DNA from 2 places in the Bradyrhizobium sp. WSM2793 genome. Region 2 is predicted to be linked to the other one. Evidence: riboswitches for the same ligand, from Rfam matches in the RefSeq annotation. Region 2 holds a riboswitch; the other holds the start of a gene.

The links. A riboswitch is a leader RNA that binds a small molecule or an ion and turns the genes downstream of it on or off. The one in region 2 is predicted to bind cobalamin.
Region 1: another riboswitch for cobalamin. It lies ahead of A3AS_RS0102125 (DUF1636 domain-containing protein); the one in region 2 lies ahead of A3AS_RS0125065 (TonB-dependent receptor).

Annotation. Positions count from the first base shown of each region.
Region 1 is NZ_KB902768.1:490,077-497,693, forward strand. Features, by position in the region: gene cobD (threonine-phosphate decarboxylase CobD) at 1-194, shown strand, start outside; gene A3AS_RS0102115 (cobyric acid synthase) at 183-1,631, opposite strand; gene cobO (cob(I)yrinic acid a,c-diamide adenosyltransferase) at 1,637-2,272, opposite strand; cobalamin riboswitch at 2,314-2,535, shown strand; gene A3AS_RS0102125 (DUF1636 domain-containing protein) at 2,630-3,004, shown strand; gene cobW (cobalamin biosynthesis protein CobW) at 3,001-4,035, shown strand; gene cobN (cobaltochelatase subunit CobN) at 4,035-7,283, shown strand; gene cobG (precorrin-3B synthase) at 7,280-7,617, shown strand, end outside.
Region 2 is NZ_KB902791.1:317,769-325,385, reverse strand. Features, by position in the region: gene A3AS_RS0125070 (hypothetical protein) at 303-884, opposite strand; gene A3AS_RS0125065 (TonB-dependent receptor) at 938-3,175, opposite strand; cobalamin riboswitch at 3,289-3,504, opposite strand; gene A3AS_RS0125060 (hypothetical protein) at 3,548-3,811, opposite strand; gene A3AS_RS0125055 (hypothetical protein) at 3,911-4,120, opposite strand; gene A3AS_RS48490 (hypothetical protein) at 4,259-4,435, opposite strand; gene A3AS_RS0125045 (adenylate/guanylate cyclase domain-containing protein) at 4,559-6,295, opposite strand; gene A3AS_RS0125040 (transglycosylase SLT domain-containing protein) at 6,618-7,617, shown strand, end outside.

The sequences.
Region 1 (7,617 bases), on a different contig from region 2:
AAGGCTGGATGCTGCTTGGGGGGACGCCGCTGTTCCGTCTCTACGAGACGCCCGGCGCGCTCGCCGCACAAGAGAGATTGGCACGAAGCCAGATCTGGTCGCGCGTCTTCGCACAAAGGCCGACATGGTTGCGCCTCGGGCTTCCGGGTAGCGAAGCCGAATGGACGCGGCTTGCCGAGGTGCTAGCGCGCTAGCGCGAGCAGTCCTTCCACGTCGAGATGCTTTTCGATGTGATCGGCCAGCGCATCGAGCGCGCTTTCGACCCTGGCTTGATAGGGCTCGCCACCTGCGGGAATGTCGAGCATGGCCAGATACGCCTTGCGGAAATCATCCGACGTGAACAGGCCGTGCAGATAGCTGCCCTGCACGCGGCCATCGCGCGAGATCGCGCCTTCGGGCTCGCCGTTCAGCTTCGCAAACGGGCGCGCGCGATCCGGCCCGTCAGTGCGGCCGATGTGGATTTCGTACGCCTCGATTGGCTGGTCCGTGTCGGTATGCACGGCCGCGACACGCGTCAGCGTCTTCTGCGGACTCATCACCGTGTCCACGTCCAGAAGTCCGAGGCCCGGCGTGTCGCCTGCGGTGCCTTCGATGCCGTCAGGATCGGCGACGCTGCGCCCAAGCATCTGATAGCCGCCGCAGAGGCCGAGCACATGGCCGCCGCGGCGGTGGTGCGCGAGCAGATCGATGTCCCAGCCTTGCGCGCGCAGGAAGGCGAGATCGCCGCGCGTCGATTTTGAGCCGGGAATGATGACGAGGCGGACATCGCCCGGGATCGGCTCGCCCGGGCGCACCATCACGAGGTCGACGCCCGGCTCGAGCTTGAGCGGATCGAGATCGTCGAAATTGGCGATCCGCGACAGCGCCAGGCAGGCGATCTTGTACTGGCCCGGCTTGCGCGCGTCGCTGAGGCCGAGCGCATCCTCGGCCGGCAGCTCGCCGGCGCGGGCGAACCAGGGCAGCACGCCGAAGCCGAGCCAGGCCGTTCTTTGTTCGATCAGCCTGTAGCCATCGTCGAACAGCGAGGGATCGCCGCGGAACTTGTTGATGACAAAACCCTGGATCATCGCGGCATCGTCGGGGTCGATCACGGTCTTGATGCCGACGAGCTGGGCGATGACGCCGCCGCGGTCGATGTCGCCGACCAGCACGACCGGCACGTCCGCCTTGCGCGCAAAGCCCATATTGGCGATGTCGGCCTTGCGCAGGTTCACTTCGGCCGGGCTACCGGCACCTTCCACCAGCACCAGATCGGCGCGCCCCTTCAGCCGCTCAAAGCTCTCCAGCACCGCGCCCATCAGCGATGGCTTCATCGCGGCATAGTCGCGCGCACGCGCGGTCGCGATGCGCTTTCCGTGGACGATCACCTGCGCGCCGATGTCGGTCTCGGGCTTGAGCAACACGGGGTTCATGTCGGTGTGCGGGTCTACGCGAGCGGCGAGGGCCTGCAACGCTTGTGCGCGGCCGATCTCGCCGCCGTCGACGGTGACGGCGGCATTGTTCGACATGTTCTGCGGCTTGAACGGGAGCACGCGCAGGCCGCGCCGGGTGAAGGCACGCGCGAGACCGGCGACGATGAGCGATTTGCCCACGTCCGAGCCGGCCCCCTGGATCATCAGCGCGCGTGCCATCGAACTCAGAACTCGACGCCGGCCTGTGCCTTGATGCCGGAGCGGAAGGGATGTTTCACCAGCGTCATCTCGGTGACGAGATCGGCGATCTCGATCAACTCGTCCTTGGCGTTGCGGCCGGTGAGGACGACATGCGTCATCGGCGGCTTCGAGGTGGTCAGAAACTCGACGATCTCGGCGATGTCGAGATAGTCGTAGCGCAGCGCGATGTTGATCTCGTCGAGCACGACCATGCGCAGGCTCTCATCGAGGATCAGCTCCTTGGCCTTCTCCCAGCCGGCGCGCGCGGCGGCGATGTCGCGGGCGCGGTCCTGCGTCTCCCACGTAAAACCTTCGCCCATGGCGTGGAACTGGCAGAGGTCGCCGAAATGGCCAGTGAGCAGGCGCCGCTCGCCGGTATCCCAGGCGCCCTTGATGAATTGCACGACTGCGCAGGGAAAGCCATGCGCGACGCAGCGGACGATCATGCCGAAGGCCGACGAGGACTTGCCCTTGCCGGCCCCGGTGTGGACGATGATGAGGCCCTTTTCGCCGCTCTTGGTCGCCATGATCTTGTCGCGGGCGGCCTTCTTCTTCGCCATTTTCGTGGCGTGGCGGGTGTCGGTTTCTTCGGCCGTTTTTGTATCCGGTTCAGGCGTCATCGGGTCCCGGTCCTTCGGCTTGACAAGTGGCGGCCACCGGCAAATGGTGGCCCGGCGTTGGTTCCTGTCCTATGACAGGCGAAGAGGGAATGCGATAGGGTCCGAATCGGCAAGATTTGGGTCCAAAATGCAGCCGCCCCCGCGACCGTGACCGGAGAGATGTCCGAAGCCACTGATTCCCTCAGGGAATCGGGAAGGCGGGGATCGAAGGGGAAAACCCTGCTCCGCAAGCCGGGAGACCTGCCAGCGCGGACGAGTTTTGGACCGGCGGACGGGGTGTTCCGCGACGGGGAAAACGGGCCTTCTGAAGAATGGTCCGTGTGCCTCATCGCCTCCCGCTGTTATCTGGAAGAGGCGATGACCGTCACACTTCACGTCTGCATCACCTGCCGTGCCGGCGAGACGCCAGGCGAGGGCGAGGCGACGCCCGGCAAGCGCCTGCATGGGGCGATCCTCGACGCGGGCGTGCCCGAGGGTGTCAATGTGGTTCCCGTCGAATGCCTGTCGGCCTGCAACCAGGGCTGCTCGGTGGCGCTGAGCGCGCCCGGCCGCTGGTCCTACGTCTATGGCCGCCTGTCCGATGCGAATGCGCAGGACGTGGTCGCGGGCGCCGCGGCCTATGCGGCCGCGCCTGACGGCCTTGTGCCCTGGCGCAGCCGGCCGGAAATATTCCGCAAGCAGTCGCTTGCCCGCATTCCCCCCATTGCCGTCGTGCCGGAGGCCGCCGAATGAACTCGCTCGCAAAAGTCCCGGTTACGGTGGTCACGGGTTTTCTCGGCTCGGGCAAGACGACGCTGATCCAGCATCTGCTCAGCAATGCCGGCGGCAAGAAGCTCGCGGTGCTCGTCAACGAGTTCGGTAGTGAGGGCGTCGACGGCGAGATCTTGAAATCCTGCGCCGACGCCAATTGCCCGGAGGAGAACATCGTCGAGCTCGCCAATGGCTGCATTTGCTGCACGGTTGCCGACGATTTCATTCCGACCATGGAAAAACTGCTCGCGCGGCCGGTGCGGCCCGATCACATCCTGATCGAGACCTCGGGCCTGGCGCTGCCCAGGCCGCTGCTGAAGGCATTCGACTGGCCGGAGATCCGTTCGCGGATCACCGTCGACGGCGTGATCGCGCTCGCCGATGCCGAGGCTGTCGCCGCTGGCCGCTTTGCGCCGGATCCTGACGCCGTCGAAGCGCAGCGTGCGGCGGACGAGAGCCTGGATCACGAGACGCCGCTGTCGGAAGTGTTCGAGGATCAGATCGCCTGCGCCGACATCGTGCTGCTGACCAAGGCCGACCTCGCTGGCGCGGCGGGACTTGAAGCGGCCAAGGCTGCCATCACCGCCGAGATGCCGCGCCGCGTGCCGATGCTCCCCGTGACCGACGGTGCGATCGATGCGCGCGTCATCCTCGGTCTTGGCGCTGCCGCCGAGAACGATCTCGCCGCGCGTCCCTCGCATCATGACGGCGAGGAAGAGCACGAGCACGATGATTTCGCCTCGGTCGTGGTCGACCTCCCTGAAGTCGCCGACGTCGATGCGCTGGTCGCATCCGTCCAGAAGCTGGCGCGCGAGCAGAACGTGCTGCGCGCTAAGGGCTATATCGCGGTCGCGGGCAAGCCGATGCGGCTGCTGCTGCAGGCGGTCGGCGAGCGTGTGCGCCACCAGTTCGACAAGCCCTGGGGCGCAGGTCACAGGCGGTCGAAGCTCGTCGTGATCGGCGAGCACGGCGATATCGACGAGGCCGCAATCAGGTCAGGACTTGGTATCTGATGCACGTCGTCTTCCGCGAGAGCCGTGGTCTGGAGGAGACCGCGACGCCAAGGGATATCGGCCAGGACCCGGCCGATCTCGTGGTGCTCTCGTATTCGGATTCGGATCTCGCGGCGTTCGCAGCCGGCTGGCGGCGTGGTCGCGAGAGCCTGCCGTCATTGCGGCTCGCCAATCTCGCGGAGCTGCGCCATCCGCTGTCAGTGGACACCTATATCGAGCGCACGCTGTCTCAGGCGCGTGGCATTCTGGTTCGCCTGATTGGTGGTGAGTCCTACTGGCCGTATGGTCTGGCTGTGCTCCGGCAGCTCGCCAAGGACCGTGGCATTGTGCTGGCCGTGCTGCCGGCCGACGGTCGTGACGACCCGCGGCTCGATGCATACTCGACCCTGCCGGTCTCGACGCTGCGCCGGCTCAAGGTGCTCTGCGACACCGGCGGACCGGTCGCCGCGCAAGCCGCGATCGCACAGCTCGCACTGGCTTCGGGACTCTATGCCGGGCCTGTTATCGGCGACACCGCCGTACCCGAGATGGGGTTCTACGATCCCGCCCGCGGCGTCATTGCGGCACCGGCGCACGGCGAGGGCAGGCCGCGCGCGCTGGTGACGTTCTATCGCTCATATCTCACCGCCGCGGATACGGGCCCGGTCGATGCCCTGATCGCAGCGCTGCGCGGGCGCGGCTTTGAAGCCTGCGGCGTGTTCGTGACCTCGCTGAAGGCCGCGGGCGTCGCGGATTGGTTGCGGGCGCATCTTGCGCAAAATCCTCCCGCCGCGATCGTCAACGCGACGGCGTTCTCCGCGGCTGGCGACGACGGCACGACGCCGCTCGATGCCGCAGCGTGCCCGGTGTTCCAGGTCGCGCTCTCCACCGCCCGGCGCGAGGACTGGGCGGACTCGCTGCGCGGCCTGTCGCCTGGCGATCTCGCGATGCATGTGGTGCTGCCCGAGGTCGACGGCCGGCTGTTCGCGGGCGTGGTTAGCTTCAAATCAGCCGGCATTCGTGACCCCGATCTGCAGTTCTCACACCTGGCGCATCGCGCCGATGAGGAGCGCGTGACGGCCGTCGCTGCGCGCGTCGCGGCGTGGCGGCGACTTGCGGAGACGCCGGCCGGTGAGAAGCATCTGGCGCTCGTGCTCTCGAACTATCCGGGCCGTCCGCACCAGATCGCGCATGCGGTCGGGCTCGATGCGCTGGCCTCGGTCGAGGCGTTGGTGTCCGATCTCGCTGAGGCCGGCTTCGATGTTGCGCCGGTCCATGCGCTCGGCGAGGCGCTGCTAAGGCAGCGGCTCACCTGGGGCATCGCCGATTATCGCGCGGCGCTTTCGCGCCTGCCGCAAGTTTTGCAGGATGATCTTGCGCAAGCCTGGGGCGCGCCGGAGAGTGATCCGAGCTGCCGCGACGGCGCGTTTCATTTCGCCGCGATCCAATGCGGCAAGTCGGTCATCGCGGTCCAGCCGGAACGCGGCGATGCGACCACGCGCGATACCGATTATCACGATCTCGCCCGCACGCCGCGCCACGCCTATGTCGCGTTCTATCTCTGGCTTCGGCAGCAGGCCTGTGACGCCGTCGTGCACATGGGCGCACATGGCACGCTGGAATGGCTGCCCGGGAAATCCGTGGCGCTGTCGTCCGCGTGCTGGCCGGAAGCCCTGATCGGCGATCTTCCCGTGATCTATCCCTTCATCGTCAACGATCCCGGCGAGGCCGCGCAGGCCAAGCGGCGCTTGGGGGCCGTGACCATCGGCCATCTGCCGCCGCCGCTCGCCGCATCCGCCGTGCCCGAAGGCTTGCGCCGGCTCGAACAGCTCCTCGACGAATATTCGACCGCCGATGGTCTCGATCCCGCACGCCGTCGGCGATTGATCGCAGCGATCCGTGATGAGGCGCGCGTGGCGGGCCTCGAGGACGATCTCGGTTTGGATGCCTTGGCCGCGCCCGCCGAAGCCATTCCGCGGATCGATCGCTTCGTCTGCGATCTCAAGGAAAGCCAATTCGGCGACGGCCTGCATGTGTTCGGCTGCGGCGCCTGCGGCGATGCGGAGCGCGATGCGTTGCGTTCGGCACTTGCCGGCAAGCGCGTTGCGCCGGGACCGTCGGGCTCGCCCTATCGCGGCCGTCAGGACGTGTTGCCGACCGGACGCAATCTCTTTGCCGTCGATCCGCGCGCGGTGCCGACGCCGTCGGCGCATGCGCAGGGCATCAAGCTTGCCGAAGAGCTGCTGCGCCGCCATCTGCAGGATCACGGCGACTGGCCGAAGGGCCTCGTGGTCGATCTCTGGGGCTCGGCAACGATGCGCACCGCGGGCGAGGAATTTGCGATGGCGCTGCATCTGGCCGGCCTTGCGCCGCGCTGGGATCACGCCTCCGGCCGCGTCATCGGATACGACATCGTCGCGCCGGCCGAGCTCGGCCGTCCCCGCATCGACGTCACGCTGCGGGTGTCGGGCCTGTTCCGCGACGTCTTCTCGGGCCTTGCGCAATTGTTCGAGGCCGCCTCCGAAGCGCTTGCGACACGCGAGGACGAGGGCGACGAGAATCCGTACCGCCACCGCGCCTCCCGCGTGTTCGCGCCGCGTCCCGGACAATACGGCGTCGGTCTATCGGCGATCCCCGATGCCTTCACGCCCGAGACACGCGAAGCCGCGGGCGAAGCCTGGTTGTCGGCATCGTCCTGGGCGTTCTCGGCCGACGGCGAGATGCAGCTGAATCGCGCCGGCATCGAGCAGCGCCTTGCTTCGGCTGATGGCTTCGTCCATGTCCAGGATTTGCCGGAAACTGATCTGCTGCTCGCGGCCGATTATGCCGCGCATGAAGCCGGCGTTGCGGCGGCTGCAGCGCATCTCGGCGCGGCAGGACTCTCGCTCTATCACCTCGACACGACTCGTCCCGAGCAGCCCCACGCGCGCACGCTGACCGAGGAGATCTCGCGCGTCGTCCGAGCGCGCGCCGCCAACCCGGCGTGGATCGCCGGCATGATGCGTCATGGTTTTCGCGGCGCCGCCGAGATCACCGCGACGCTAGAGCACATGGCCGCTTTCGCGCATCTGGCCGGTGCCGTGCCGCCGCATCTGTTCGATCTCTACTACGATGCGACGCTCGGCAATGACGACGTCCGCGCCTTCATGGCGCGTGAAAATCCGTCCGCTCTCGCCGCGATGGAAACCTGTTTCGCGCGCCTGCACGATGCGGCGCTTTGGCAAACGCGCCGCAATTCGATCGCGGCTGCGCTGCGGGAGGCCTCATGAGCGCGGCCATGGTCAAGGGCTGGTGTCCCGGCGCGCTGCGCCCGATGCTCTCGGGCGACGGGCTCGTGGTGCGCGTGCGTCCGTTCGGTGGGCGGCTCGAAGCACCACAAATCACAGGACTTGCCGAGCTCGCCGGGCAACACGGCAATGGTCTGATCGACGTGACGAGCCGTGCCAATCTGCAGATCAGGGGCGTTAGCGAAGAAGGCCATCGGCCGTTGATTGACGGCCTTGCGCGACTGGCGCTGCTCGATCCCGATCCGGCCACGGAAGCCCGTCGCAACATCCTCGTCACGCCGTTCTGGCGCGCTGGCGACGCGACACAATCGCTCGT
Region 2 (7,617 bases):
GGGACAACCCGCCCTGCCCGCGCCTCTCGTGCCGACGCTGCCGCGTCCACCGCAAGCCCGGCTCGCGACAGTGACGACCACATCGTCGCCCCTCTTGGGTGAGCCGGGATGGACGACACATACGCCGAAACCGAATTTCGGTAAAGTGGAATATTTTTAGCGACGTAGATTGACAGCGGGCGACACAGGCACGATCGCGTAGCCCGGATGGAGCGCCAGCGTAATCCGGGACCGTGCTAGATGCCGGGCGAGCGGCCCCGGATTGCGCTTTGCTCCATCCGGCTACGGCCACGATCGGCCGCTCAGGCGGACATCGCTCGCTTGCGTCCGGCCGGATCGACCAGGCGCACGATCTCACAGATGGCAACGAGGCCGGCGAGCCAGACGGCGCTGGTCAGTCCAATGCGCGTCACGATCGCGGCGGTGAAGGCGCCCTCGCCGCCGAGGAACGGCGTCGTGGCGAGCAGCGCGAGCTCGTAAATCCCGTAGGCGGCGACGAGCGTGATCGCCAGCATCAGTGGCGTGCGGCCCTGCGGCAGCAGGCCGAGTACCGTCGACGAGGCCGCGGTCGCCAGAAGCGCAGCCGCGCCGATCAGGAAGCCCCAGGCAATCGTGTTGGCGTCAACGGGATAATGCAGCACGCCGAAACCGATGGTCTGGTTGACGAGCCAGGCGCCGGTGACGACGAGCAGCGCCGGACGCTGCGGCAGCATCGCCGCGGCAACGACGGCGAAGGCCGCGAACGGCGTGGCGCAGGCAAACGCAAAACTTGCGAGCGCGCATGACGCCGTCAGCAGCGCAAAGCAGAATATCGGCGCAAGGCGCGGCGCGACCGGGTGAAGCCGGAAGCGATCGCCACCAGACGGCAGGATGCTGAGAGCCATGGTTGAATCTCCTTCTTTCGAATTCTAGTCCATTTAGGGGCGCGTGACGAAAATCAGAACGTTGCGCCGGCCTTGAGCAGATAGGTGCGGCCGGGCAGCGGATAGGCGCTGAAGCGGCCGTCCGTGAAGGTGCTCGCGATGGCGTAGTCGTAGTAGAGCGCATTCAGCACATTGTTGACGCTGAGGGACCAGAAGTAGCGCTCAACCTGGCCGCTGAGCTTGAGATCGATCGTGCCGTTGGCGGGAATCGGCTTTTGGGTGCCCGCCTGGTCGTTGTCCATGCGTCGCTCGCTCCAGAAGCGCGCGGTGGCATCGAGCACCACGTAATTCTGCCAGATGTTCCAGGTGATGCCCGCACTCGCCGTGTAGCGCGACACCAGCGGCACGTCGTTGCCGGCCCAGATGCCTTCGCGGAAGACCGCGCGGGTATAGGCCACGCCGGAGCGCAGCAGCAGGGCATCGTTGACGCGATAGGACAGGCTGGTCTCCGAGCCGTAGCGGCGGGTCGGATCGAGATTGGTGTTGTAGAACAGGACCGGATTGAAATGGACCTCGTTGGTGAGATCCATCAGATAGAGACTGCTCTGCAGCTGCAACCCGCCGCCCTTGATGCGAACACCGCCCTCAATATCCCAAGAGGTCTGGGTCTTGAGCTGGAACGTTTGCGGGATCGCAGCGAAGGTAAAGGGATCGAAGGAAGGCCCCGAGGACAGGCGCTCGTCGACATCAGGCGTGCGGAACGCGCGCGCAATGCGGCCGAACAGCGAGACCTGGTCGTTGAGGCGATGCTCGGCCCCGAGATGCAGCGCATATTGGGTCTCGTTGCTCGTCAGCGGCAGCGCGCCGATGTCGGCGTTGAAGGGAGCTGCCGGGTCGAAATTGTCGCGTGCCGCAAGTCTGACGTTCTGCACCCGCGCGCCGTAGGAGATGTCGGTCGCGGGCGCGATTCCCAATGTGTGCTGGACATAACCCGCAATCGTCTGCTGCCTGAGGTCGTAATTGTGCCAGGGGGAGAGCCCCTGCCCCGGGCCGCGGTTCTGCTCAAAGCTCGCATCGTAATAGTCGATGCCGGTCAGGAGCTGCGACGGCATGCCGAGGAGCAGGCTCTTCACGCTGAGCCGCGGCGTGATCGACCAATTCGTCAGATGGGAACCGACATAGGTCGACGTGAAGAACGCCGGAACCGGCGTCGGGGTGGAAAAGAACGCACTCTGCTGCTTCTTGTCGCGCACGCCGCCGTCGACAATGAGATCGACGCCGTTGACCAGGGTCTTGGTGAAGCCCGCGGTCGCGCCAAAACCCTGCTGGTTGGCGTGGTTGAACGGCGTGCTGGTCCCTCGCCGGTTGGCCCTGAGCTCGTCGAGGCCGATGGAGGGATCGACGGTGCGGCCGCCCGGCAGTCGCAGCTCCTGATTGTCGCCGGTGACGGTGAGAAAAGCACTCAGGCCCGGCGTCGTGTAATTGAGATTGCCGACGCCGTTCTGCTGCGAATTGCGATTGTTATCGCGGTAGCCATCGGTCCTGACCGTATTGCCGTAGAACGAGGTCGACCACGGACCGGAATTGAGCGAGGTCAAGACATTGCCAAGCCTGGTGTTGAACGAGCCGAAGCCGGCCTCGATGCGCGCGGTTACGGGCGGTCCGCCGGCGCCATTTTTGGTAACGATGTTGATCACACCGCCGACCGCGTTGTCGCCGTAGAGCACCGCCCCGGAATTGCCCCGCGTGACCTCGATGCGTTCGATCGAATTGAGCGGGATGGTGGAGAGGTCCACCTGCGCCATGTCGACGTCGTTCAACCGTCGTCCGTTGACCAGCACCAGCGTGTTGGCGGTGGCAAAGGCGCCGAAGCCACGCAGGTCCACGCTGGTCTTGGCGCCGATCTGGCCGCCATAGAGCGTCGTGATCTGGGCCCCCGGCGTCTGCGTCGCGATGATCTCGGCAAGCGTCTGCGATGGCGAATGCGCGATATCCGCGGCCGTGATGACGGTCGTGGCGGCCCCGACGATGCCGCCGTTGCCGGCGGCAGCCTTACCGCCGGAGCCGGATGAGCCGGCGCCATTGCCTGCCGGCGCGACATTCGTCCTCGCCCGCTGCCGAGTCGCCTCGCCGTCACCGGTCGCCCTCGCCCGCGTGCGGTTGTGATCGTCGGGCTGCGTCACTTCGATCGGCGGCAATTGCTCGGCAAGCGCGTGCTGGGCGAAGGCGGAGGACAGATCGAGCGAATGGAAGGAAACGGATGCGAGCAGGCCGGCGGCAAGGCGCCTGGCGGCAGAGACGAGACGGGACACAATTGTAACCTCGGTATGACGTCAGTGGCACGTCACAGCGAACGAGGTTTCACGGCAGAGCGATGGATTGCTCCGGTGAAGCTAATGTCTGTACTCCCCGACCGACATCTTCGCGTGTGACCACGGCTGACGGCAGGTCTCCTGGCTCGCGGGTCGTGACCTTGCGTCGCCTTCCCAGGACCGAGTTTCCCAGTGGCATGAGACGAAAGATTCACCGCTTACAGTTGCGGGGGCAGCCGTGGCGTTGAGACAGATCCCTGCGTTGGGACAATCCCGCACCACATTCCCTTTTGATCTCCCTGAGGAGAACCGTCGCCGATCATTTACGAGCCGTTGGCCCCGGGAGTCAATCGACCGGTGGATGCCGGGCGCTCAGGTCCGCCCTCGCACACGTTGCGCCTGGGCCCAGGCGACAGCGACGTCGTGCGGCGGAACATCGACGCGCTTGATCGGGGTCAATTCGCCGGAGGCCGAGACGATGGCGGTCTCCTCGCGACGACAGCGCGTGCAGACAAAGCGGACCTCGTGCGGGGACGCCGACCAGCTCGACCGCTTCACATTGGCCGCCATCGGCCAGGCATCACAATGCGAGCACGACACCAGAAATCGACCGGGATCGAGCATACCCATTTCCATCGGACTCCGCGTCCTGCCCACCTGCTTCAATGATTAACCCAAGTGAATCGTTCCGGTGCCCCAGCACCGCCGCTGGGTGCGCCGGAGAAAGCGGTGGTCTCAGCGCGCGCCCTTGAGGGTGCAGGAGGTGGTGCAGGTGACCGTGGTGCCGCGATCGCACGATTTGCACGCACTGACGCACTGGTTCATGTCGCGGGGATTGTAGCTGTAGTTCCGCATCGGGCAGGTCGGCGTCGAGCCGGTGATATCCTGCTCCTGGTCGCAGGCCGCCGTCATGAGCGCGACTATGATCACGGCAACGAGGCGCATGTGATTGCCCTGTCAAGCATGGCAAATGACACTCGCGAGGTGCGCTGCATTGCAGCGAACCCCGGCCTTTCCACCACGAGCGATCGCTCGCGACGTCAAGGATGCGCGCCAAACCTTAAGAACGGATTGCAGCCCGCGTCAGGCCGCAGCCTTGGTCGCGATCGCCTGCCGCATGTCCACCGCCAGCTGACGGTACTGTTCCGAGAGTTTCAGATAGAACTCGCGCTTGGTGCTGTCGGTGGCGAGCTTGGCGATCAGCTCGCATTCGGCGGTGAGCGTCTCGAACCGTTCCAGCCTGTCCTGAAGTTCCGTCATCGGCGTGTCCCCGTCAAACGCCTCAAGGACATCCAACCTAAGCCCGGGAAATAGGTCACGGCGAACATCGTTATCGAGTAGAAACGTTTTTTCCGGACAGCGCGGGCCGGCCCAACAAAACGGCTATTTCTGCTCCAGCCGCCAGGCGCCGTCCCACCCCTGCTCCGGCGGCTTCGCCTCGAATTGCGCGATGCGGCCGAGCATCGTGCGCGAGGGGCCGTCGCCGGGGACGGCTTCGAGCGCGGCGTTGAAGGCGGCGCGCGCCTCGTCGAAGCGGCGGGCCCGATAGGCCGCGAGCGCTTCGGCATAATGCGTGCGCAGGCTGTCCTGCGCGGCGGTGAGCGCGCCCACCCGCGCCATCACCTCGAAGATCGGCTGCGGCGCGCTCTGGCCGGCGACCGCCAGACGATCGATCTCGCGCAGCTCGAGCCGCGCTCCGATCGCATCAGCAGTTGCCTGCGAGATCAGGATGCGGGTGCCGTAGACCTTGTTGACGGCCTCCAGCCGCGACGCCAGGTTCACGGCATCGCCCATCACGGTGAAGCTCATCATCAGCTCGGAGCCGATGCTGCCGGTCAGGACCTCGCCGGTGGCGATGCCGATCCGCAGGTCACACGGCGCCGGCATGGCGCGGATGCCGAGCAGGTCGGGCAGCTGCTTCTGCAGCGCGGGCACCTGGTCGACCATCTCGGTTGCGGCGATACCGGCCAGGAGCGCCTGCTCGTCCTCCTCGATGAAGGGCGGGCCCCAATAGGACATGATGGCGTCGCCGATATATTTGTCGATGATGCCGCGATTGCTCCTGATCGGTCCGGACATCACCGTGAAATAGTGGTTCATCACCCTGACGAGGCCGCGCGGGGTCATGCCCTCGCTCATCGAGGTGAAGCCGCTCATGTCGCAGAACATGATGGTCATGACCCGGCGCTCGCCGTCGATCGCGACCTCGGGCCGGTCGATCAGCCCCTGCACCACCTTGGGATCGATGTAGCGGCCAAAGGTCTCGCGGATGCGCTCGTTGTGCCTGAGCTGCTCGGTCATGCGGTTGAAGGCCGCGGCTAGCTCGCCGATCTCGTCCTGCGTGGACACGGTGATGGTCTTGTCGAAGCGGCCGGCCTCGACCTCGCGGGTGCCGGCGAGCAGCAGCCGCACCGGGCGCGTGATGCCGCTGGACACCAGGAGCGCAAAGGCAAAGCCGACGATCGCCGCGAGCAACGTCACGATGCCCGAGACGATGATCGCCTGGTGCTGATGGCCGATCACCTGCGACGTGCTGGCGAAGACCTGCTTGAGCATGTCGGCCCGGATCGCATCGATCTTCTGGTTGAACTGGTCGCGCAGCGCGTCGATATGCTCGAGGGTGCCGCGCGCTTCCGCCATCTGCTGTGCGTCGATCTGGTTGAGGAGCCTCGCGTGGCTCTCCTTCTGATCGCGGCGCAGCTCGCCGACGGCGGTCTCGATACGGGTCTCGATCCGGGCCAGCGCGGCATTGTCGGACGGCGTGCGAGGGTCGTCTATGATCGCGTTGATCAGCTTGCGCGCGCGCTCGGCCTCCTCCTCGATCTTGCGGTCGGCGTCCTCGAACTCGCGAAGGCGCGCCGCATAGGCCTCCTCGTCCGAGGACGCCTGCATCTTCATCATGATCATCCGCCGCAGCGCCACCGATCGCTCCAGCGAGCGGATGTTGGCGCGCGCGAGATCGCCATAGGCCGGGATGTAGCGGTTGGTGAGCTCGTCGAGCAGGACGCCGACCTGGCTCGACATCACCATCGACAGGATCGAGGTGACCAGCATCAGGACGATCAATCCGAGGGCGATACCGACGATCTTGCGCCTGATCGACTGGTTGAAAATCGGCATAGCTGCAGGGACAAAGGCCAAAGGGACGGAGCAAGGGAACTCCATACACCGGATCTGGCTGCGGGAACACGCGCAATCTGGTTCCTCCTGGCGCCCTGAACCAAGCCTGACCGTCGCAGGCCCGGATCGTTAACAAAGGTTAAAGAAGCTGACCTTTGCTCCCCAGCCGAAGTTCCCTGGTCACATCCGTATTTTGCCGCATTGTTGCGACAGCGTGAGGAATGCGAAACGATGCCGTGGCATCGTTCTCGATGTCGTTGATTCTCAAGCCGCATGTCGTCGCGGACCTTGGTTTGTAGTGGTTTCGCAGGGGGACCATGGGATGAACCAGTGCCTACGCTCGCTCGCGTGTCTCGTTGCCGTGGCCGCAATGGCCCTCCTTCCGACCGAGCTGGCGGCCAAGAGCAGCCACAAATCGTCCGCGCCGAAGAAGTCGCATGAGGCGAAAGCCGGCAAGCAGCGTCATGCCGCGGTGAAATCGCGCCATGGCAAGCATGCCGAGGCCAAGCGCAAGTCGAAGAAGACCGGCGACGATCCGCCCGAGAAGCCGGCCGCCCCGCCGCTCACCGGGGACCTCGCCGCGCTGAAGGATGCGATCGACCTCGCGCGCAAGGGCAAGACGGATGATGCGAGCGCGGCGCGCGACCGCATCGCTGATCCCGCCGGACAGAAGCTCGCCGACTGGTTCATGCTGCGCCATTCCGAGAGCACCGCCAATTTCAAGCGTTATGCCGCCTTCCTCGCCGCCAATCCGGGTTGGCCGAGCAGCGCCCTGCTTCGCCGCCGCGCCGAGGCGCGGCTGTGGCAGGAGAAGGCCGACGCGGCCACCGTGCACAAATTCACCATGGACCGCCCGACCAGCGCCAAGGGCAAGTTCGCCCTCGCCCGCGTGCTGCTCGCTGAAGGCGACGCCGACAGGGCCGCGCGGCTCGTGCGCGAGGCCTGGCGCACCGACGAATTGTCCGAGCGGAGCGAGGAGGATTCCTACGAGGCGTTCCGCGATCTGCTCAACTCCGAGGATCATCGCGCCCGCATGGACAAGCGGCTCGGCGCCAAGGACTATGCGGCTGCGCGGCGCGCCGCGAAACGGCTCGGCGAGGATGAGCTCGCGATCGTCAAGGCCTGCGCCGCCGTCACCGGCAAGGCCAGCAAGGCCAAGGATTATCTCGAGGACGTACCGACTGAAGCGCGCCGCGATCTCGGCTATGTGCTGTGCTGCGCCCAATGGCACCTCCAGAAGGATCGCATCGACGACGCCGCCGAGGTGATCCTGGCCGCCGCGCCCGACACTATGGCCGCGCAGGACACCGACGCCTGGTGGC